3 regions of the Psychromonas sp. CNPT3 genome follow, and region 3 is predicted to be linked to each of the others. Evidence: predicted binding sites of a transcription regulator. Region 3 holds the regulator's gene; each other region holds the start of a gene.
What was found. Region 3 encodes sigma-54, which starts transcription at its own class of promoters, with help from an activator protein. Its sites were predicted from a motif close to GTTGGCACGNNNNTNGNNT; they were not measured.

Region 1 (7,684 bases), 830 kb from region 3:
CGTAACGACATCTGCTACATCGTTATCTAATAACACACTCAATAACGGTCGAAATATATCAACGCTAAGTAAGGCAGATACCTTGTTGTTTTTATCAGAAATAAAGTTGTTTAGGGTTCGTAAATCATCCATCTTTAAGGGGGATGAGAGTAAATACGCTTCTAATTCTATGTTCGAGGGTAGCGCGTCTTTAAAGGGTGTTAACTCTGCAATGGCGAGCCTAAACTTGTCTGGCGTTGCAACAATGGCGTTGTTATCCATTGTGGTTGTAAAATCAAGCGCCATAAACGTATCAATATTTTTAAGCGCATTAAGTACTTTTGGTAAATCTGCGACTAATTTATTTGCCAGTAACGCGTTCAGATCTTTTATTTGAGCGTTGATTAGCAAGGGAATGATAGTATTTAACAGTTTAATGGCGGGTGCATTTTGATAAAAGAAAAGAAAGGCATCTCTTCTTTTCACATCTTTATATTTTACGTCAAGAATTAAATCATCTGTCCGCATTAATTTTTTAAAGAGAATGACGTCGGTTGTAATAAAACAGCCAATAGAGATTGAAGACTTAACTTTTATTTGAGGTAATAGTGTAAAAATATCCGATAACTCTAAAAGAGCCAGGTTTTCAGTGATCTCTTCTATGTCTTTATCTAAATCTCCTGAGTATTTAAATTTATCAGAAGGTAGTACAGGTTGTTGCCAATTCATTGATTTGTATAGAAAATAAAAACCATAATTCATGCTGACATATAAGAATATCGTTAAAATAGGCAAAGAGAGGATGAGTTGCTCTAGCATGGTCAAATCAAGGGGATCAAATAAAGTGATCAAAACGGCAAAAACAGGCGCCCAAAATTTAGGTGCGCCGATGCCTTTACTATTATTGACCAGTTTAACATCGTCTTTTTGCTTAAATTTATCAAACAGCGCTAAATATTCTTTTTTTTCCACTTTAAATTCCTTTTTTAGTTAATGACTTATCTCGAGTGCTAGCGTAAATCCCTTGCCATGGTACAGTGATTTATTCACCTTGGTTAGCGCTGAGATCATTAATGTTATCAACCAATTAGATAACAAAACAAATCAACTAGCAAGAATAAATCAACTTAAACGTGCGATCTAAGCCCGCCAAATGTTAGACAATAAAAAACCGCATGAAGATAACGACTAACGTCACCTTACTTAGCGGTTTTTTGACTGTGATGCGCCAAACTTAAACGATCACTTCACGTTTTGTTGTGCTTTCTTCTGCGCTTTTTCTGCGCGGCGCTCATTAATGACTTGTTTAACCGCCCCACCAATATGTGCTTCACCACGTTTCTCTGCTAATCCCATTTGACGCTCGCGCTCAGCAAAACGATTACGTTGTATATCTGTAACTTGATCATGACAACGATGACAGCTAAGGCCTTTAACATAATGCGGGCTTTGCATTTCGTCTTGAGTTAAAGGGTAACGACAAGCATAACACTGCCCACATTGCCCTTGTTTTAAATCGTGATCCACCGAGACTCTAGCATCAAATACAAAGCATTCGCCTTCCCACATACTTTCTTCTTTTTTGACTTCTTCAAGATATTTAAGAATACCACCCTCTAAGTGATAAACTTCTGAAAACCCCTGCTCTTTTAAGTAAGCCGTTGATTTTTCACAGCGGATCCCACCAGTACAGTACATTGCGACTTTTTTGTGTTTGTTTTTATCTAAATTATTCTTAACATACTCAGGAAATTCACGGAAAGTGGTGGTATGTGGATTAACGGCATTTTGAAATGTACCAATTTCAATTTCGTAATCATTACGCGTATCAATCAAGGTCACGTCGGGATCAGAAATAAGCGCATTCCAATCCTTGGGTTTAACATAAGTCCCCACCACTTGGTTAGGATCAATGCCTTCAACACCCAGTGTGACAATTTCTTTTTTGAGTTTTACTTTTGTACGTAGAAAAGGATTTTCATCATGGTAAGACTGCTTAAAAGAGATCTCTTCTAAATTTGGATATAGAGATAAGAAACTTAATACGGCGTCAATCCCCTTTTGAGGACCGGCAATCGTACCATTGATACCTTCGGCTGCGAGTAGCAAGGTACCGCGAACGTCTTGGCTTTGCATTTTCTGTAATAAAGGCGCACGTAACGCTTCAAACGTTTCTAAGCGGACGAACTTATATAATGCACAAACAGTGATTTTTACTGACATTTTCTATTCCTAGTGAGCGAACTAGATCGTAAATCTAGTGCTGTAGATAAAGGCTGAATGCTAACAGAAATATAAGCTTGATGCAGATAAATTGATCTATATCAATTTACCCATGTAAAAACAAAGGGTTTAAGTTGCGTTGAATTTATACGCGATAGGTTTTGATTTTTTGAAGAAGAGAGCCATTAGGGAATATCTATTTGATGGGATAATGAAGAAATAAAGGCAGAAAATGCTGATGAGTTCAGAGCTCTGTCGCGTTTCTTTTTATCGCATTTTTATACGCGACGTGAATAGCTATGTTTTTGATTAGTGACTTGTTGTTAGTGTGGGCTGTTAATAACCAAGATAAAATAAGATGAGTCGTTTCTCTTTTTGACATAAAAAAGCCCCGATAATATCGAGGCGCGATAACGAAAGCTATTTAAGTCGCTTTCTTTTTCATTGAAAAACCAATGCCGGCGAGTCCAAATGCAAGTAATAGTATCGCTGAAGGTTCAGGTACTTGTACCGTGCGTAAGTTATGTACACCTATGTATTGGTCACTAAATTGAATATATTTTATTTCATTGGTGTCACTGCTAAAACCAAGATCGAATCCTGAATTATTAGACTTATTAGTACGGAAGGTCAACGTATTCGTTTCCAATAAATTAAAGTTTGAATCAAAAACACTCATTTTAGCATTGCCAAACCAACCATCTATATAGTTTACAAAGGCTAATACTTCACTAACCGCGTTATCGAACTCTATCGTCATTGTTCCAAACGAAGTATTAAGACCAATCATATTCATGTTATTCCAGCGCCCATTACGTAAAAAACCATAATTACCATCATAACCATAAACAGATGACGAATAAGTCGAACTATAAGTTATACCACTTTCATGGATGGACCCAGATTTAGCGCCCGAAGAAAGGAAGTCATGCGTCGTATAACCGGAAGAAATACTCGTTATTAAAGTAGCATTTGCAGAGAAAGCAAACAAACAGGCGAGTAAACAAACAAACTTTTTCATTATATTTTCCTCATTATAAATAGATTTAACCAAGTAAGAGCAAGAACTGAGCCAAGCTTTTAGTGCATTGAATTATCAGTCTTATTTTTATATTGAGATTTGTGACAGGAAGAAAGTGTATAAAAAGTCGACATGTTTTTTGTGGGGTAGGAGCAAATATCCATCAGTGATAAGCAATATACTCATTGATGCACTAAACCCATAAAAAGAGAAAAGTACTTTTCAATCGGTAGAGTCAGATATTGTTAAGCCTTACATACAAGGATATCAATCACTTTGTCCACGATGTCGCCTGCATTGCTACGTCCTCTCTCTTTGTGCTGATACGTTTCGATAATGCTAAAACCGGATGAATGTAGTAACTTAATGGCTTTTAACGGATCATATAGTTCAAAACCATATTCAACAAACGCAAGATCCTTCATAAATTTACAATTACCGAAGGCAATGCACAATAAGCCGGATGGTTTCAGTACTCTTCGAATCTCTGCAAGATGCTCACTAGGATCGTCCCAAAAGTAAATAGTGTGAGCCGTAAATACTTTGTCGAATATGTGGCTTTCAAATGCTAACTGTTGAGAGTTGCCTTGTTGGAATTGAACGATCCCAATATTTATCAAGTGTTCATTGATACTCCGAGCCTCTACCACCATCTCTGCAGACCAATCGACACCCATATAGGTGATATCTTTGGCGACATTAATGATATCAGCGACGAATGTGCCATTACCTGGGCCAATTTCTAACACCGAGTCAGATGCCTTTAGTTGCAAAAGTCCGATGCATTTTTTATTAAGTGAATAGTTGGATATATTCATCTTTTTTGCAACGTCCGTTGCTTCTGCCCCACTGGGGCAACGCAACTGCGATGCTATTTCTTGTGGTTGCATATTTTCCCTTATCCCGACTTATTCTTTAATTAAGTACGGGCTCATCATCATGTAAACTCACCCATGCAGCCTTGTCTGTGGTGTAAACTTGTATCTGTGGCGCTAACACCTTCTTGTGGTTGCATATTTTCCCTTATCCCGACTTATTCTTTAATTAAGTACGGGCTCATCATCATGTAAACTCACCCATGCAGCCTTGTCTGTGGTGTAAACTTGTATCTGTGGCGCTAACACCTTCTTGTGGTTGCATATTTTCCCTTATCCCGACTTATTCTTTAATTAAGTACGGGCTCATCATCATGTAAACTCACCCATGCTGCCTTGTCTGCGGTGTAAACTTGTATCTGTGGCGCTAACACCTCTGAATAATTATCAATCGCGCCAAGGGGAATAACAAAGTGATCAGGAAAGTGCTTTCCATTCATTAAATAGGTAGAAGAGCCACAAAGAGAACAAAATGTTTTACTGGAGAGTTCACTCGCCTCATATTTAGAGAGATATTCTTTACCTGACGTTATTTCAAGTTGCTCCTGAGGGACAATAACCCATGAGCTATAATCCGATCCTTGTAATTTTCTACAATTTTGACAATGGCATTTAACAACCGTTTTAATCGGTAAAGTAAATTCCCACTTTACAGCCTTACAATGACAACTTCCTTTAACGGTACTCATAGTTCACTCCTCAGGTTTTAAAATATGGCGATCATTAACGAGCACGTCGGTTTGGCAGTGTTATTAGGTGTGTTATATTTTTGATGGATGAACGACGTGAAATTGCTCTAAAACTAGCATCATATCTGCACATGCGTCAATATTAAGCTCGGAACATTCGTTTACAAAGAAATCCCAGTGGGCTTTTCGCCACCATTTTAGTGTACGATCGCCCTCACCTTCTAGATAAGCAAATTCAGTGGATACGTCAGAATATTTACATTCTTTCACCGAATCAATTTCAACAATACAAATCGGATGGCCATTCCAGTCAGTGACAACCATCAAGTGGCCAATTTTGGGCATTGGCTCATTCGCAGCGCCATACCCATATTTCAGGCTACACGTCGCTGTTTTTTGGCCTTTACGGATCAACTCTGCACATAAATTGGCATTGTACTCATCAGCACAAAAGTAATCTGCGCTAAATGATTGATATCGTTGACGTTCAGATGCGCTTAATGATCCAAGGTATTGATTCAAATAGTTTTTGGCTTTTTCTTCCATGATATTAATTTTACTCGTTATTAAAATATAACCGCGATACGGCTACATGTGGATTAATATCACCTAACAATCACTGATGCGCGCTTCGTTAATGACTTGTTCTATTTACTAAGCTTAAAGCTATTTACATTAGACATTAATTGTTCTTTATTTAGCTCCCAGTCATCCTCGGTGCTTGTCGCGGTAGCTAAATAAATATGATCACCTTTTTTGAATGCTTTCGCGTACCAATGAAGACTTAAACTTTGCATTTTCCCCCTATATTCAAATGTAAGAGAGTTACCCTGTTCGTTTATATAGAGAACGGTTAATCCCCTCAATTTAAATTGACCTTCGGATAAGTCTTTGTATTCTTGCATTGTTCCTGAATAAGCTTGAACTTGAACGTTTACATTTGCCGAAAAACCATTCTTTGCAGGAAGAAGCATCTGAATTGGCTGAATTATTCCTAAGGTAGGACTGCTATCTAGGCTAGCAATTGAAAAACCTGCTTTTGGAAATTCTAAGGTTTCGGCATGAGCAAACGAAACGAGAAGGCTTGCTGCAAACAATATTCCTTTATTAATACGCATAAACTCTAAATTCCTTGTAAATATTACATTGTTAAGTTTCATTTTCATGCTCAGTTAGACTCCTCAGTTACCTCGAAATATAACGCTTTAATAACTGGCGCGTAGCTTTGGGGCCCTTTCTTTTGCAAAAACAATGAGAAAGCGTTATGTGTCAGATCATTCAACGACTTCATCTTTTATCGGGACAAATTTACTTAAAACGCTCTTTAACTCAGTTACTTTAATTTCAGTGCTGATTGTCATCAATGCGTACATTATAGTGACAACGCCCTGTAGCACGGTGCCAACCATGTTTGAATTCATGAAACTATAAACGGTAAATACCCCGAACATTAACGCTAAAAATGGAATAATATATTGCCCATAAGAAAAACTTAGTTTTTGACGACTTTGATCCCAAGATATTGATACTTTATTGGCAAAGCCTCCTAGCTTAACTTTAAACTTATCATTGCCATGTACGAATTCATATCCATTAGAACTTAGAGCCTTACCCAAATTTGATATATCCACTTTTAAATCCTTATTTACATTTTTTATGTGATCATTCTGCTTTGGATGAAAATCTTTTATGCCTTTATTTTTAATATGATCTTTTACATAAAAAATACTCATAACCAGAAAAAATTTATTGCGTCATTTATAGATGTATTTGAAAAGGTATATATGCAGCCCGCATAGCTAGATACGCAATAGCTAAAATAACAGCGCGGACTAAAATTTTCGATCATACGGTGCAGCGAAGCGGAATTGAGCAAGCTGTTGTAGTCCTGCTTTATGGTCTTGTTCACGGCTGAAAAGTCATGATGATTTCATTGCCGTTGTCTACAACACGGTTGAAACCAAAACTTTCATAAGATTTAATTGCCACATAATTGCTAGAGTAAACAGTTAACTCCAACGTGTTTGCACTGCAATTGAGCAATACTGATCCAGCTTTTGACAATAACCGTTGGCCCGTTGATTTGCCTCGAGCATTTGAGGTGACATACATTTGAACAATTTCTAATGAATTTTTTTTATCCCTTGGGATCAAACCGCATAAACCAATAAGATCTTGACCACTAAAAGCGCCAATCATTACGTAATTTTCGTTTTCGTCTTCAATCATGCGCTCAAAGAACAATTTAGGTAGTTTAGATTGTGTTTCGTGATCAGAGCCAAATAACTCTGCATGCATTTTAAGACTTTCAAGCCGTAACTCTCGATATTTGAGGCTGTCCTGTCGTTTTAGAATTTTGCAATGCACTTCCATACTACCTCGTAGTGAGTATAACGCCTTGTTAGTTGTTTATTCTAGTAATCTTTCTCATATAACTAGTCGGGCTTTCAACTACCATAAAACCAAACTTTTCGTATAAGCCTTGTGCATCACTTGTTCGTAATAGCCAATTAACAGTTTTTAAATATTGCCCCCATAAGTAATTAACCGAAACCTACTTGAACATTATTTATATAAACACCAAGTCATATAGAGTTATCAATAGATATTTGAACCGGTTCAAGTGTTCGTCCTTTTCCCCAATAAGATCTATTTGAAATGTGATCGTAAATTTTACTCACATCCAACTTATCTTTATCTAATGAGATCACCGGTACACTACTCAATTTTAAAACTCCATTAACTGCTATCGTTGCAATAAACGACTAAAAACGGTTGGCTATAATTTGTGATGAACTGAAATACTTTTTAATTTTTATCATACTCATTAAATTTATTAAACTTGATAATTGCGGTTAGCTCTTTACCGTATAAATGGCCTTTTTCGGAATAACGAT
Region 2 (7,684 bases), 1.5 Mb from region 3:
TACGGGTAGTGGTTTCTTTGCCACTGCGGGTAACCTTGAAGATAGAGACTTAAGTTATACCCGTTCAGGTACTTTTAAATTAAACAGTGAAAACTTTGTTGTTGATAATAGTGGTAACTATTTACAAGCTTTCCCGGTTAATGAAGATGGTACATCTTCATCGGTCAGTTTAAGTACAACGCAGCCGATACAAATTCCAGAAACAGCAGGTACGCCAATACCCACCTCTGAAATTGGCATTACATTAAATTTACCTGCGGGTGATAAGGCCTTAGATCCGGCAAAATTTGATCCTGATGATCCAGATACTTATAACAATGCAACCTCGGTAACGATTTATGATTCATTAGGCGAATCACATATTACGACGACCTATTATGTGAAGCCTGAAAATGCTTCTTATACCGGTGAAAATCAGTGGATAACGTTTGTTACAGTTGATGGTAAGCCCGTCGATGTTTGGGATAAAGCGGGTGGAACTGGTCAAGTTGCAGGTACCTATGACGTTGATGCTGATGGTGATGGGGTAGCTGATGGTACGCCACAAGCTGCCAGTTATGTAGATAAAGATGGTAATGTACATACCGGCGCCGTATTAAAATTTGACTCTGTGGGTGCTTATAAAGGCAGTTCTCCTGTCGTATTAACCTTTCAATCATTAGGTGTTGACGATCCGAGTTCGGCTGCCGGTGGTGATGGTGCTGGGGTTTTATCTCCTGGGGCTGATGGCGCGCAACGTTTTACATTAAATTTTAAAACGCCAACGCAGTTTTCATCTGCCTTTGAGGTGACATCACTTGAGCAAAACGGTTTGACTGTGGGGCGTTTAACTGGGGTTGAAATTGGTAAAGATGGGTTAGTAAAAGCGACGTACAGTAATGGTACCTCGCAGCCTTTATCTCGGGTAAGTATTGTACGTTTTCGTAACGAGCAAGGTTTAACGCAAACGGGATCATCTTGGATAGCCACGCAAAATTCAGGTGAACCATTGGCAGGTGAAGCAAACTCCGGTTCGTTTGGTGCGGTTAACTCGGCTGCGTTAGAGCAATCTAATGTCAATTTAACGACAGAGTTGGTCGATTTGATCACCGCGCAGCGTAATTTCCAAGCCAACTCGCGTGCATTAGAAATTAATAATACCTTACAACAGACCATACTGCAGATCCGTTAATTTTTCATTTTTTCTGCTTATCTGTTTTTAAAACGCACCGTTTCAGGTGCGTTTTTGTTTCTTTTTTTATGTTATCAAGCATGAGAAGACACTATCTACCGCGATATCTTCGTATTTAAGCGTGTGAGTGGGCAAAGTATCTTGATTGCTTATTACATGTTAATTATCGTGAAATAGCCTCGTTATTATGTACCCGCGTTACACCTGTATCCTTTCTTTTTTATTTATTATGTCCGTTCATTCTTTTTGGCATATTTTTTGCATTTTAATGTTTAAGTAAATAAATTTTAAACATTATAGTATCTTTCGATTTTAATCGATTAAGGAATCAATATGGATCGCCTGCTTTATATCTCAATGTCTGGTGCGAAAGAGAATATGAATGCCTTAGCCATTCATGCTAATAATTTAGCGAATGCCAATAAAACGGGATTTAAATCTAGTTTTGAACAAGCTCGCAGTATGCAAGCTTACGGAGAAGGTCTGCCAACACGGGTATTCTCCTTAGCCGAAAACCCTGGGCAAAATTTTGAAAGTGGCATATTGCAAATGACCCAACGCGATTTGGATATTTCAATCAAAGGCGAAGGTTGGTTTATGGTTGATTCTAAAATGGGCGGCCAAGCAATGACTCGTGCCGGTGGATTAAATATTAACCCCGAAGGTTTTCTCATTGATTCAACTGGGAATAAAGTATTAAGCCAAAAAGGGGCGCCTATTTTTATCCCTTTACCGGTGGAAAAATTTAATATTCGTAAGGATGGCATGGTCGAAATTAGACCCGAAGGTGCGCCAGCGGATGCAATGGAAGAAATAGCACAAATCAAACTAGTGAACCCCAATATCCGCGATATATTACGTGGTGAAGATGGTTTATACCGACGTATTGATGGTAACGATCCAATAGTAGATGCCAAAGTATCGATAGAGAGTGGGTCGTTAGAGGCATCTAATGTGAATATGAGTAGTGAATTAACCGGTCTGATTAATTTACAAAGACAATTTGATATGCAAGTTAAAATGATGAAAAAAGCGGAAGAGATGGATAAAGCTTCAGAGTCATTATTACGTGTCGTGTAACTTGATTATTTTAACGAATTAAGGAGTAAGTATATGCATCCGGCTTTATGGATCAGTAAAACTGGGCTTGACGCTCAACAAACAAATGTGGCAACTATTTCAAATAACCTTGCCAATGCAAGTACCGTTGGTTTTAAGAAAAGCCGTGCTATTTTTGAAGATTTACTTTATCAAAATATCAATCAGCCGGGGGCAAACGCGACTCAAAATACTAAATTACCATCGGGACTGATGATTGGTGCGGGTGCTAAAGTGGTTGCAGTGCAAAAAAACTTTTCACAAGGTAATGCATTAACGACTAAAAACTCTTTAGATATTATGATTGATGGTCGTGGCTTTTTTGAAATAGAAATGCCGGATGGTAGTTCTGGTTATACCCGTAATGGTCAATTTCAATTAAATGAAGATGGTATTATCGTAACACCTGGATCGGGTTATGCTTTGATGCCACAAATTCAAATTCCTAATGATGCACTTTCTATTAGTGTTGGCTCTGAGGGTGAAGTGTCTGTGCGTATCGCAGGACAAGTTGAAAACCAGGTGGTTGGACAAATTAACGTAAACGATTTTGTTAATCCATCGGGTCTTGAGCCTATGGGTGAGAATTTATACACCGAAACCGGAGCAAGTGGCGCGCCGATACAAGGCGTCCCGGGTGGAGATGGTTTAGGGTTTTTACGTCAAGGTATGTTAGAAACATCTAACGTAAATGTAACGGAAGAATTAGTTAATTTGATTGAAAGTCAGCGAGTTTATGAAATGAACTCAAAAGTAATTTCTGCGGTTGATGAAATGCTTTCTTATGTTAGTCAGCAATTATAAATTTAATTAAATGTAACGTGTCATGTGATGTCATTGATCTTTAAGTTTTTTAAAATTGTGCCAATTTTATGCAAATCTGATTTGGTTTTCTGATTTTGCCTGTGCAGTACGATGAATATATAATGTTAGTTAAGTACATTTTTTTATGGCCATTATTGGCCGGTGTAATAAATTTAAGGGAATTCCATGAAATGTTTGACGCAGGTCGTGATCGCATTTTTATTATTAATTTTTAGTGGCGCCAGTTACAGTGCGCGTATTAAAGATATCGCGAGTGTGCAAGGCGTTCGTAGTAACCAATTAGTGGGTTACGGTTTAGTCGTTGGTCTACCGGGTACGGGCGAAAAAAGCAGTAAGTTTACGGAGCAAGCATTCGCGACTATGTTGCGTAATTTTGGTATCAACATTCCGATTGGTGAAAAATTAAAAATAAAAAATGTAGCACCAGTAGCTATCACTGCAGAATTAAAAGCCTTTGCAAAGCGCGGTCAAAAAATTGACATTACGGTTTCTGCTATTGGTGAAGCCAAAAGTTTACGTGGTGGTGAATTACTACAAACTTTTTTAAAGGGTGTTGATGGCAATGTATATGCGATTGCACAAGGTAGCGTCGTCGTTGGTGGGCTTGGAGCCGAAGGTGCCGATGGCTCAAAAGTGGTGATAAATACGCCAACAGTCGGACGCATTGCTAATGGCGCGATTGTAGAGCGTGAAGTGGTTTCCCCCTTTTCCCATGGAGATACGATAACCTTTAATTTGCACGAATCAGATTTTACGACGGCTAAAAGAATGGCTGATACTATCAATAATTTAGTGGGTGCTAATACGGCAACGTTATTGGATGCAACCTCTGTTCGTGTTCTTGCGCCACGTAATATATCGCAACGTGTCTCTTATATGTCAACGTTAGAAAACTTAGAATTTGAGCCCGCTCGAGGCGCTGCTAAAATCATAGTGAACTCACGTACGGGTACGATTGTTATTGGCCAAGATGTGAAATTATTACCAACTGCCATTACGCATGGGGGTATTAGCGTCACTATCAGTGAAAATAAAACGGTGACCCAGCCGAATGCACTAGCGGGTGGTAAAACGAAAGTGACCGATAACAGTACGATAACGATCACCAATGAAGACAGTCGTATGTTTACTTTTGATACGGGTGTCAGTCTGAATGATTTAGTGCGAGCGGTAAATCAAGTGGGACTGGCCCCAGGTGATTTGATGGCGATATTAGAAGCATTAAAACAGGCGGGCGCGTTACAAGGTGAACTGATCATTATTTAATGTTTGTCGCAAATAAAAAACATAAAAAAGGCAAGTCATGTTCATGTGACTTGCCTTTTTTTATAAAAGGAGGCGATGTTACTGCCTCATTTTTTTATAGGGTCATGGCTGCTATCCAACCAAACACGATAAGCGGTAAATTATAATGTAGGAAGGTAGGTACAACAGAGTCCCAAATATGATCATGTTGACCATCGACATTGAGTCCAGACGTTGGCCCTAATGTAGAATCTGAGGCTGGGGAACCTGCATCACCAAGGGCTGCCGCTGTACCCACTAAAGCAATAGTTGCCATAGGAGAAAAGCCAAAAGCCACTGCAAGCGGAACATAAATGGTCGCTAAAATAGGGATTGTTGAAAAAGAAGAACCAATGCCCATCGTTACTAACAAGCCAATCACTAGCATCAAGAGTGCAGCTATCGGTTTATTGTCGCCAATTGAGGTAGATAAAAGTTGAACGAGACTTTCTACGCCACCTGTTGCTTTCATAACGGCTGCAAAACCTGCAGCCGCAATCATAATAAAGCCTATCATTGCCATCATGTGCACACCTTGGGTAAAGATGTCATTCGTCTCTTTCCAAGCTATTACACCGCCAAAAGTGAAGACGACAAATCCTGCTAGAGCGCCAATAATCATTGAGCCAGAGTATAGTTGTGCACTTAATGTCGCGACAATCGCAATACAGGCGACAATTAAATGACGTTTATTGACCGGTTTTAATGTGCTGTCTGCTTGACTATTTTTAGGTTTGATATCGGTCGCGTAATCGCGTGGCTTTCTATAGCTAAAGAAAACGGCAATTAATAGCCCGGTCACCATGCCAAGAGCCGGTAAAATCATGGCTTGAGGAACTTGGCTCGCGGTAACATGCAAACCATTCTCAGCTAAATTTTTAAGTAAGATATTATGTAAGAAAATCCCACCAAAGCCGATAGGTAGTACCATATAAGGTGTGATCAAGCCAAAAGTCAGAATGCATGCAACGAGGCGTCTATCTAAGCGAAACTTGCTAAAGACGGAAAGTAGAGGCGGGATCAAAATAGGAATAAAAGCAATGTGCACGGGGATAACATTTTGTGATGCAAGTGCCATCAGCATGATCATTATCAACACAGAATACTTAATGGTATTAGAAAGCGTTTCAGGATGTTGGCCTTGAATACGTTTGATCACAGCGTGTGCGAGTAAGTCTGTTATTCCAGATTTTGAGATAGCAACGGCAAATGCACCTAACATCGCGTAGCTGAGGGCAATAGTTGCACCTCCTCCTAACCCACCTTCAAATGCACTCACCGTATCGGAGAGTGAAAGTCCAGCGCTTAAACCGCCAATGAGGGCACTTAATGTTAAAGCGACAACCACATTAACGCGCATTAGTGACAGTCCTAACATGATACAGACAGCGAGGACAACGGGATTTAGCATAAAAGCTCCTTAATTGTTATGAATGGGATCATATTACGTGAGTTATGTTATTAATAAAGAAAATTATAAAATCAATTTTGGCATTGTTTTTGCTTAGATACTTAATGTGTAAAAGAACATCTTAAGGGTAATCACAGGGCGAATTATGTCGAATCAGAGTGTCACACCAGCAAGTAATTATTTTGATCTGCAAGGGTTAGATCAATTGCGTCAAAAAGCGCTTGCTAATGATAAAGGCGCTATTCGTGAAGTGGCTAATCAATTTGAAGCTATGTTTGCGACGATGCTGATAAAATCGATGCGTGAAGCCAATGAAGCGTTTGAAACGGATAGTCCGTTTAATAACAAACAAACGAAGTTCTATACAGATATGCAAGATAAGCAATTGGCACTTGATATCAGTCGTCATGGCTCGCTTGGGCTTGCAGATGCACTGGTTAGACAGTTAGATCCAACCTCTATTGCCGGCTCTACCGAATCGGTTCCCTTAGACCAATTGCAAATGCCAAATACCTATAAAACAACGGCGTTTCCGATAGAGAAAGAAAGCACCGCTTTTGCTATTAACCAAAAAGCAGCACCGATGGAATTTAGCATGGCCGATAGAGCGCCAAAAGTGAAATCATCTTCAGAAACCTTGGCGTTTACGGATAAAAAATCATTTATTAATACCTTGTTACCGTATGCCAAAAAAGTGGCGAAAGTATTGGGTATCAGTCCGGAAGTCTTGATTGCACAGTCTGCACTAGAAACCGGCTGGGGTAAAAAGATCATCAATGATGCACAAAATAACAGCAGTTTTAATTTGTTTAATATAAAAGCAAATGCAAGTTGGTCTGGTGGCCGCGTCGCCAAAGAAAGTATAGAAGTAGAAAATGGTGTGGCAGTAAAACGACGTTCACATTTTCGAGCGTATGAAAATATTGCACAAAGTTTTAATGATTATGCCCAATTTATAGGGCAAAGCAAACGTTATCAAGGTGCATTAGAGCAAGGCACGAATGGCAGTGCGTATATTGAAAAATTACAGCAAGCGGGTTATGCAACCGATCCTCTTTACGCAACGAAAGTGCAATCTATTATGCAAAGTGAGTCCTTTAAGGAAATATTAAAAGAGGATAAAAACTAATGGCAGATTTATTTCAAATTGGCTTGTCGGGTATTCACTCTTCACAGGCAAGTTTAGCGACAACTGGGCATAATATTGCCAACATCAATACCAAAGGTTATTCACGCCAAAGCGTGGAGGTGGTTACGGGTGGCGCAGATCGCTACGGCAGTAACTTTATTGGTCGAGGTGCATTGGTAAACAGTATTGAACGTGCCTATGATCGTTTTGCCTTTACAGAAAATGTCATGAACACCTCGCAATTGGCTTATAGTAAAGAAGTTTTCACACAAACCAATCAAATAGATGCACTGCTTTCTGATAGCAGTACATCGGCAACAAAACCTGTTTTAGAAGTTTTTAAAGCGATAAATGGGGTTGCAGATCATCCTAATATGTTGGAATCTCGTCAAGTTTTTTTAGAGTCTTCTTCGAATATGATCAATCAATATCATCGTCTTTATGACAACCTTGAAATTCAATATAACAGTATCAATCATGACATTACCAATTCGGCTAAAACATTAACCACACTTGCAGAGAATGTTGCACAATTAAATGTACAAATTGCGGCGGTACTCGGCAGTGGTGGAGATAGTCGCTCCAATGATTTATTAGATGAACGCGATCGCGCCATTGCAAAATTAAGTGAATTTGTTGATGTATCTGTTGTTCCCGTCAAAAATGGTATGGTCAATGTTTATGTGGGTAGTGGCCAATCGATAGTCATGGGTACAACCTCATTGAATATAATTTCAGTCAATGGCGATCCCGATCCTTCGCGCCA
Region 3 (7,684 bases):
AAGCACCACTTTGAAATAACATACCCATTTTTTTACGCGCATCAAAAAGTGTTTTTTGGTCGCAATCATGGATAGGTATATCGTTAAAAATAATTTCGCCACTGCTACCGCGCAACTGGCCACCAATTAATTTGAGCAAGGTTGTTTTACCTATACCGCTGGGGCCTAAGATAGCCGTTATTTTCCCACGTTCGAATTCGAAATCTAATTGATCAAACAACACCCGTCCAGAACGACTAAAGTGCATTTTCTTTATCTGTAAATGAATGTCTTTTTTCATTAAATATATCTACGTAGTGAACAAAACTAATGACAGTGTAATAAGGCACGCTTTTTTATACAAACTTTAAATCTATAAACCTTCGTTTACTTTGATAAAAAATATTTTTTTACACTCTACTTATCGATGTTAGCTAAAATAAGACATTATCAGCACTTAAGTCTTTATTTTTTTACTGATAACCGTAACAATGTCTTTTAATACCTTAGCTAACGAGAAATACAATGATCGAAACACCTTACGGAAACATCAGCGCGGTCAATTATCAACGCGCCAAAAAAATAAAACTCCTTATCTGTGATGTTGATGGTGTGTTTTCAGATGGCCGTATCTATTTAGGTAACCAAGGCGAAGAATTGAAAGCCTTTCATACAAAAGATGGTTTCGGTATGAAAGCGATTATGCAGCAAGGGATCGAGATTGCTATTATTACCGGCAGACAATCAAATATTGTCGCCAATCGAATGCAAGCTTTAGGTGTCTCTCTTATTTTTCAAGGTAAAGAAGATAAATTAAGTGTTTATCAATCTTTACTTACTAAGCTGAACTTAAATGCATCAGAAGTCGCTTATATCGGTGATGACGTCGTCGATTTACCCGTTATTCAAGCATGCGGGCTGGGAGTGGCCGTTAACGATGCTCATCCGTTAGTGATACAAGGTGCGGACCTAGTCACAAAAACGCGCGGTGGCTTTGGCGCTGTCCGTGAAATTTGCGACCTTTTTTTACAGTGCCATCATAAATTACAGATAACCACCGGTAAAAGTGAATAAATAAATGAAAAAACGCCATATTATCCCTTTTGCTGCCCTGCTCATCGCTTTTCTTTTTTGGTCTTATTTTAAAGCAGAGCCACTCTATAAAATATCAAAAGTACACAATCCAAATTACACTGCCTATAATTTAAGCAGTACACATTTTGACACGCTAGGTGATATTAGCCACAAAATGTTTGCCGATAAAGCCACAACTTTTAGCGAGAAAAATAACACCGTATTTATTAATCCACGTGTTATTGTGTATGTTAGAAATAAAGATAATAATCAAATAAGTACTTGGCAGATAAGTAGTAAAGATGGTTTATTAGAAGATGAAAACACATTAAAATTGACTCATGATGTGCGCGTTGAAAACCTAAGTTTAGATCAACTCATACAAAATATAGCCACTGAAGAGCTCACTTTACTGCTGGATAAAAAAGAAATCAGTTCAAATCTGTTTATTACTTGGGATGGTCCGCAAATGCATCAACAAGGTGTCGGAATGTGGGCTTCACTACTGAGTAACGAAATGATAGTAAAAAACAATATAAAAGCGGTGTATTTTAATGAAAAAAATTAAAATTGGTTTGATCAGCAGTGCCCTACTCTTTTCACTTAGTGCTTGGGCGCTAGAATCAGATTATGTAAAACCTATTCATGTTAGCTCTATTAGTCAGCATGCCAAAATGAAAAATAATAGTATTACCTTTGTTGATGATGTTTTACTCACCCAAGGTAGTATTATCATAAAAGCAGATAAACTCATTGTCACCCGTACTGCACAGCCTAATCATGAGCAAATGTTAGCAAAAGGTAACGTCGCTACTTTTTATCAAACACAAGAAGATGGTCGGCCTTTTAATGCGCAAGCAAATAGCATTCATTATGATGTCGCTAAATCTAAAATCACGCTAACAGGCAATGCACAAGTTAAGCAATTAGACAGTCGCATTAACGGCGCTAAAATTATTTATTATTTAAACACCGAAGAGTTGATTGTGATGAGTGATAAAAATAATGAAAAACGGGTTAAAACGGTTTTTTTACCGGCTCAGTTTGAAAAAAACAACAATAAACCTAACTCAACAAAAGAAAAATAAAAATGGCTGAATTGATCGCAACGGGACTCGTAAAAAGTTACAAAGGACGCACCGTCGTAAATGGCGTTAATTTAACCGTTAAAACGGGTGAAATTGTCGGTTTATTAGGCCCAAATGGCGCAGGAAAAACCACCTCATTTTACATGGTGGTAGGCCTGGTTAAACAAGATGAAGGTAAAATATGCATTGATGATGAAGATATCTCACATCAACCCATGCACATTAGAGCGCAAAAAGGGATTGGTTATTTACCTCAAGAAGCCTCTATTTTCAGACGTCTAACCGTAACTGAAAACATTATGGGTATATTACAAACGCGTAAAAACCTAACGTCTGCCCAGCGCACTGAAAAATTGAATGCGTTACTTAATGACTTTAATATTAATCATATTAAAGATAACAAAGGCATGAGCCTCTCTGGGGGTGAAAGGCGACGCGTAGAAATAGCCAGAGCACTCGCAACCGATCCAAAGTTTATTTTATTAGATGAACCTTTTGCCGGTGTTGATCCTATTTCAGTACTCGATATTAAAAAAATTATTGAACAACTACGCGATCGAGGCTTAGGCGTTTTAATCACGGATCACAATGTACGCGAAACATTAGATGTATGTCAGCACTCATATATCGTTAGCCATGGAGAAATAATCGCGATAGGAACTCAGGAGGAGATCCTATCTAATGCCAAAGTTAAAGAAGTCTATTTAGGCGATGCATTTAAGCTATAGTTATCGTCATTAACTCTACTAGTAAGGAAGAAAGTATTTTGATAAAACAAGGTTTACAATTGAAAATGGGTCAGCAACTTGCAATGACCCCTCAATTACAACAAGCAATCAAATTATTACAACTTTCTACCTTAGACTTACAACAAGAGATCCAAAATGCGCTCGATGAAAATCCTCTTCTTGAGCAAGAGGATGATAGTGGCCTTGAAGACATAAAAAAAGAACAAGATAGTAGTCAAATAGATACTGCTGAGGCGATCTCTAAACTAGAGTTTTCTGATGATCTTCCGGTCGAAAATAACTGGGATGAGGCCTATACTCCGCCTCCGACCACCACCATCTCATCCGGACGAAGCTCCTTTGATGGCGAAGATCGTGTTTATCAAGGCGAATCCTGTACCACTTTACAAGATCATCTTGTTTGGCAAATGCAATTAACTCCCTTTTCTGATACCGATTTATTAATTGCAGCCAATATCATCGATTCTATCGATGAATCAGGCTATTTAACCAGTAGCTGTGAATCCATTTTAGAAAGCTTGCAAAAAGATGTAGATGATTTAGAGCTCGATGAAATATTAGCCGTCCTTAAGCGTATACAACATTTTGACCCGGTTGGCGTTGCCTCTCGAGGCACAAAAGAGTGCTTACAAATTCAATTACGAAATCTAAGTGAAGATACGCCTTGGCGCCAAGAAGCGTTAATGATCCTTGATCAACATATGCAACTTTTAGCAAGCCGTGATTATCGAACGTTGGCACGAAAGACTAAATTAAAAGAAGCACAATTAGCCCATATTATGCGTTTAATACAAAGCCTTGAGCCTCGCCCAGGTAATAAAATAGAGAGCAGTCAGGCGCAATATATTGTGCCAGATGTGTATGTAAAAAAAATAGCGGATCAATGGTGCGTCTCTTTAAATCAAGACTGTGATCCAAATTTATCTATAAACCAACATTATGCAGACCTTTGTAAAGGCAAGATCAGTAAAGCTGACAACGCATTTATTAAAGGCCATTTACAAGAAGCAAAGTGGTTTATCAAAAGTTTAGAAAGTCGTAATGATACCTTATTAAAGGTTTCAAAATGCATTGTAGAGCAGCAACAAGATTTTTTTGAACTCGGTGATGAAGCGATGAAGCCGATGGTACTCAATGATGTCGCCTTTGAAGTCGAAATGCACGAATCAACAATCTCTCGCGTCACCACCCAAAAATTTATGCATACGCCACGTGGTATTTATGAATTAAAATTTTTCTTCTCAAGTCATGTGGCGACAGAAAGTGGCGGAGAGTGCTCGTCCACCGCTATTCGCGCTTTAATTAAAAAATTAGTCGCAAGCGAACCTAATAACAAACCATTAAGTGATAACAAAATGACAAAATTACTTGATGATCAAGGTATTAAAGTGGCTCGACGTACCGTTGCAAAATATCGAGAATCCTTAGGCATCCCCCCGTCAAATCAAAGAAAACAGTTAATTTAATGCACTATAATGAGTTATAAGTATGATAAAAATTAAAAAATAGTGATTTACACATGGCAATGCACTTACAACCTGCTAAACTCGCGCCTTTTCAATAAAAAGAAAAAGCGCTTAGCAAAAAAATAGCTAGGAGCGCATCGTTCATGTTAATGTTATTGTTATTATTGCGTTATTTAAACGCTTAATATTTATACATCAGCTTGTTTAAAATAAAGATGATTATCTCTGTTGCATCTATTGAACAGAAAAAAAGTGATCCCTATGAAAATATCTACCTTAATAACTGAAGATTCAGTCTTTAGCCAAGTAAATTGCAACAGCAAAAAATCGGCTTTAGAAAAAATAAGTATTAGTGCGGCTAAAACATTGAACCTTGATCATCAAGTTCTCTTTAATGAACTCATTGCCCGAGAAAAAATCGGCTCAACAGCGGTTGGCTCTGGTGTTGCGATCCCACATATTAAAATTTCCAGCGACTTACCCGCAACAGGTGTTTTTTTACAATGCCAAAAGGGTATTGATTATGATGCATCAGATGGTAAAAGTGTGGATATTTTATTTGCTATCTTTGTGCCCGAAGATCGTTGCCAAGAGTATTTAAGCGCGCTTGCAACCATCAGTGAAAAATTATTAGATAAAACACTCTTACGCCAATTAAGAAGTGCGACCGACGATAAAATATTGTTTGAATGCTTACAATGTAATTAAAAATCAATTAAGGGATCTTAACTATGAAGTTAATCATCATCAGTGGCCGCTCTGGATCGGGTAAAACTATCGCACTACATGTGCTTGAAGATCTGGGTTATAACTGTATTGATGGGATCCCTTTTGCCTTACTTGAACAATTATTAGAAAATGTCGATGCTAAGCACAATAAAGTGGCGATTAGCTTAGACGTACGTAATCTTCCCGGTGAATCCTCGCAGATAGCTGATTTATTGCAACGCTTGCAAGACAAAGTCGAAAGCGACATCATTTACATTGATGCTGACAGTACAGAGCTTATTCGGCGCTATAGCGAAACCAGACGATTACATCCTCTTTCTAAGCAAAAAATGTCCTTATCACAAGCATTAGAATTAGAGCACTTACTGTTACAACCTATCAAAGAGAAAGCCTCTCTCGTTATTGATACTACGACCCTATCTATTCATGATCTCAATGAGCGTTTAAAAATTTATTTACAAGGTAGCAGTAAAAGTAAACTTCTTTTAGTCATTCAATCCTTTGGTTTTAAATATATGCATCCCGAAGATGCTGATTACATGTTTGATGTGCGTTTTTTGCCTAACCCACACTGGCAAGAAGACTTACGACAATATACCGGACTTGATCCTTGCATCGAAGAGTATTTAGATGCCTTTCCCGTCGTAAAGCAAACGATTAATCAAATCGATAATTTATTCCAATCATGGCTTGGACATTTAGAAAATAATAATCGTCATTATGTCACCATTGCAATTGGGTGTACTGGTGGAAAGCATCGCTCCGTTTATGTCGCGGAGCAACTGGCGAAGCGCTTTAAAAATCATTACCCGGTACAAATTGAACATAAATGTTTAAAATAACGATAAAGCAGTAGCTATCAGCAAACAAATCTCTACAATACGCAATAACTTAAGCGGTAAAATACATAAGATCGCTAAGCAAACAAGGTGTCTTGACTTACTATAATATAAAAACAACAAAATAAGAGCCGAATTTAAAGGCCATACACAAAAGTAGACTTAGGCTATTGCATCGCTAAGTTAGCTTAAGCATAAGGAAAAGGGGCCACTCCATGTTGGAAAACAGTGATTTACAAAATGCCCAGCAACGCCTAATCGAAGTTAATAACGCTTTAGAAAGTGGTATGTTTGTCTCAACACGTCGTCTACTTGAAAAAATGCCAGCCTGTGATGTGGCATTGTTACTTGAATCTTCCCCCCCCGCAAACCGTAAAATCCTCTGGAATTTAACTGATCACGACCAACAAGGTGAGATCCTTGAAGAATTAAATGAAGATGCCAAAGACGGTATTATTAGTTTAATGAAAGCCAGTGATCTGGTGGCTGCAACAGAGGGCATGGAAAGTAATGAACTTGCCTATATTTTACGTGGTATTCCAAATAGTCTTTATCAAGCCGTTTTAGAACAAATGGCAGAGCAAGACAGGCACCGCGTAGAGCAAGCATTCGCTTACCCCGAAGATACTGCTGGCTCTATCATGAATACCGACACAATCACCTTGAGACCGGATGTTTCTATTGATGTGGTGCTGCGGTATTTACGCTTAAAAGGCGAATTACCTGAAACAACCGATACACTTTATGTTGTTGATGTAAACGACCAGTTAATTGGTGATGTGCCTCTTTCAACTTTACTTACTGTCGATCCGTCACTCTCGGTTGCCGAGGTTATGAATAGTCAAACAGAAATGCTACTCGTTGCGATGGATGAAAAAGAAATAGCTAAACTTTTCCAACGTCACGATTGGATCTCAGCCCCCGTCGTCGATACCAACAACCAACTTCTCGGACGTATTACCATTGATGATGTGGTCGATATTATTCGTGAATCAGGTGAGCACTCTATGATGGGCATGGCAGGTATGGATGATGACGAAGATACCTTCGCGCCCGTATTTCCGAGTGCCAAAAGACGCACTATGTGGTTATCTGTTAATTTATTAGCCGCCTTTATTGCGGCCTCCGTTTCAAATATGTTTGAAGCCACACTCGAACAAATGGCAACACTTGCAGTCCTAATGACGATTGTGCCTAGCATGGGTGGCATTGCAGGAAATCAAACCTTAGCGCTAGTTATCCGCGGTCTTGCCGTCGGTCATATTAACAGCAGTAATGCAAGGTGGTTAATTGGTAAAGAGGCGGCTATCGGTGTACTAAATGGTATGGTGTGGGCTGTTTTTGTTGCCACGGCAGTGACGCTTTGGAAAGGTGATATTGCCGTCGGTTTGATCATCGCTGGCGCTATGTTTATTAATTTATCCATTGCGGGTATCGCCGGTGTGAGTATTCCTTTGATCATGCATAAATATAAAATAGATCCCGCACTCGCAGGAGGGATGGCATTAACCACGGTCACCGATGTCGTAGGATTATTTTCCTTCTTAGGGATGGCAACACTGGTACTGCGCTATTAGCGCTACATCGTTACTAAGTCATAAAAAATGCTTAAAATAAAAGGCCTAATAGCAATATTAAGGCCTTTTATTTTAAGCATACCCATAACACTTCAAATACTTTATCAGGCACTGACTCATAAGCGACAAGCCTTATGAGGGATACTGGTTTTTCATTTTAAAATATTATCGGTATGTATCAAT

Region 1: PCNPT3_RS06385 (PEP-CTERM sorting domain-containing protein) is a predicted target of sigma-54. The motif match lies at 3,261-3,279, and genes of this name have one in related genera.
Region 2: PCNPT3_RS03305 (flagellar basal body rod protein FlgF) is a predicted target of sigma-54. The motif match lies at 1,417-1,435, and genes of this name have one in related genera.

Annotation. Positions count from the first base shown of each region.
Region 1 is NC_020802.1:1,455,354-1,463,037, forward strand. Features, by position in the region: gene PCNPT3_RS06375 (hypothetical protein) at 1-951, opposite strand, end outside; gene trhO (oxygen-dependent tRNA uridine(34) hydroxylase TrhO) at 1,222-2,202, opposite strand; gene PCNPT3_RS06385 (PEP-CTERM sorting domain-containing protein) at 2,627-3,223, opposite strand; gene PCNPT3_RS06390 (class I SAM-dependent methyltransferase) at 3,469-4,113, opposite strand; gene PCNPT3_RS06395 (GFA family protein) at 4,389-4,787, opposite strand; gene PCNPT3_RS06400 (ASCH domain-containing protein) at 4,860-5,333, opposite strand; gene PCNPT3_RS06405 (hypothetical protein) at 5,435-5,953, opposite strand; gene PCNPT3_RS06410 (hypothetical protein) at 6,062-6,418, opposite strand; gene PCNPT3_RS06415 (GNAT family N-acetyltransferase) at 6,693-7,160, opposite strand; gene PCNPT3_RS06420 (glucosaminidase domain-containing protein) at 7,596-7,684, opposite strand, start outside.
Region 2 is NC_020802.1:734,067-741,750, forward strand. Features, by position in the region: gene flgE (flagellar hook protein FlgE) at 1-1,171, shown strand, start outside; gene PCNPT3_RS03305 (flagellar basal body rod protein FlgF) at 1,505-2,251, shown strand; gene flgG (flagellar basal-body rod protein FlgG) at 2,285-3,073, shown strand; gene PCNPT3_RS03315 (flagellar basal body P-ring protein FlgI) at 3,260-4,360, shown strand; gene PCNPT3_RS03320 (Na+/H+ antiporter family protein) at 4,455-5,789, opposite strand; gene flgJ (flagellar assembly peptidoglycan hydrolase FlgJ) at 5,935-6,918, shown strand; gene flgK (flagellar hook-associated protein FlgK) at 6,918-7,684, shown strand, end outside.
Region 3 is NC_020802.1:2,288,711-2,296,394, forward strand. Features, by position in the region: gene PCNPT3_RS10100 (ATP-binding cassette domain-containing protein) at 1-280, opposite strand, end outside; gene kdsC (3-deoxy-manno-octulosonate-8-phosphatase KdsC) at 505-1,053, shown strand; gene lptC (LPS export ABC transporter periplasmic protein LptC) at 1,058-1,621, shown strand; gene lptA (lipopolysaccharide transport periplasmic protein LptA) at 1,608-2,141, shown strand; gene lptB (LPS export ABC transporter ATP-binding protein) at 2,144-2,869, shown strand; gene PCNPT3_RS10125 (RNA polymerase factor sigma-54) at 2,911-4,356, shown strand; gene PCNPT3_RS10130 (PTS sugar transporter subunit IIA) at 4,618-5,064, shown strand; gene rapZ (RNase adapter RapZ) at 5,088-5,927, shown strand; gene mgtE (magnesium transporter) at 6,140-7,501, shown strand.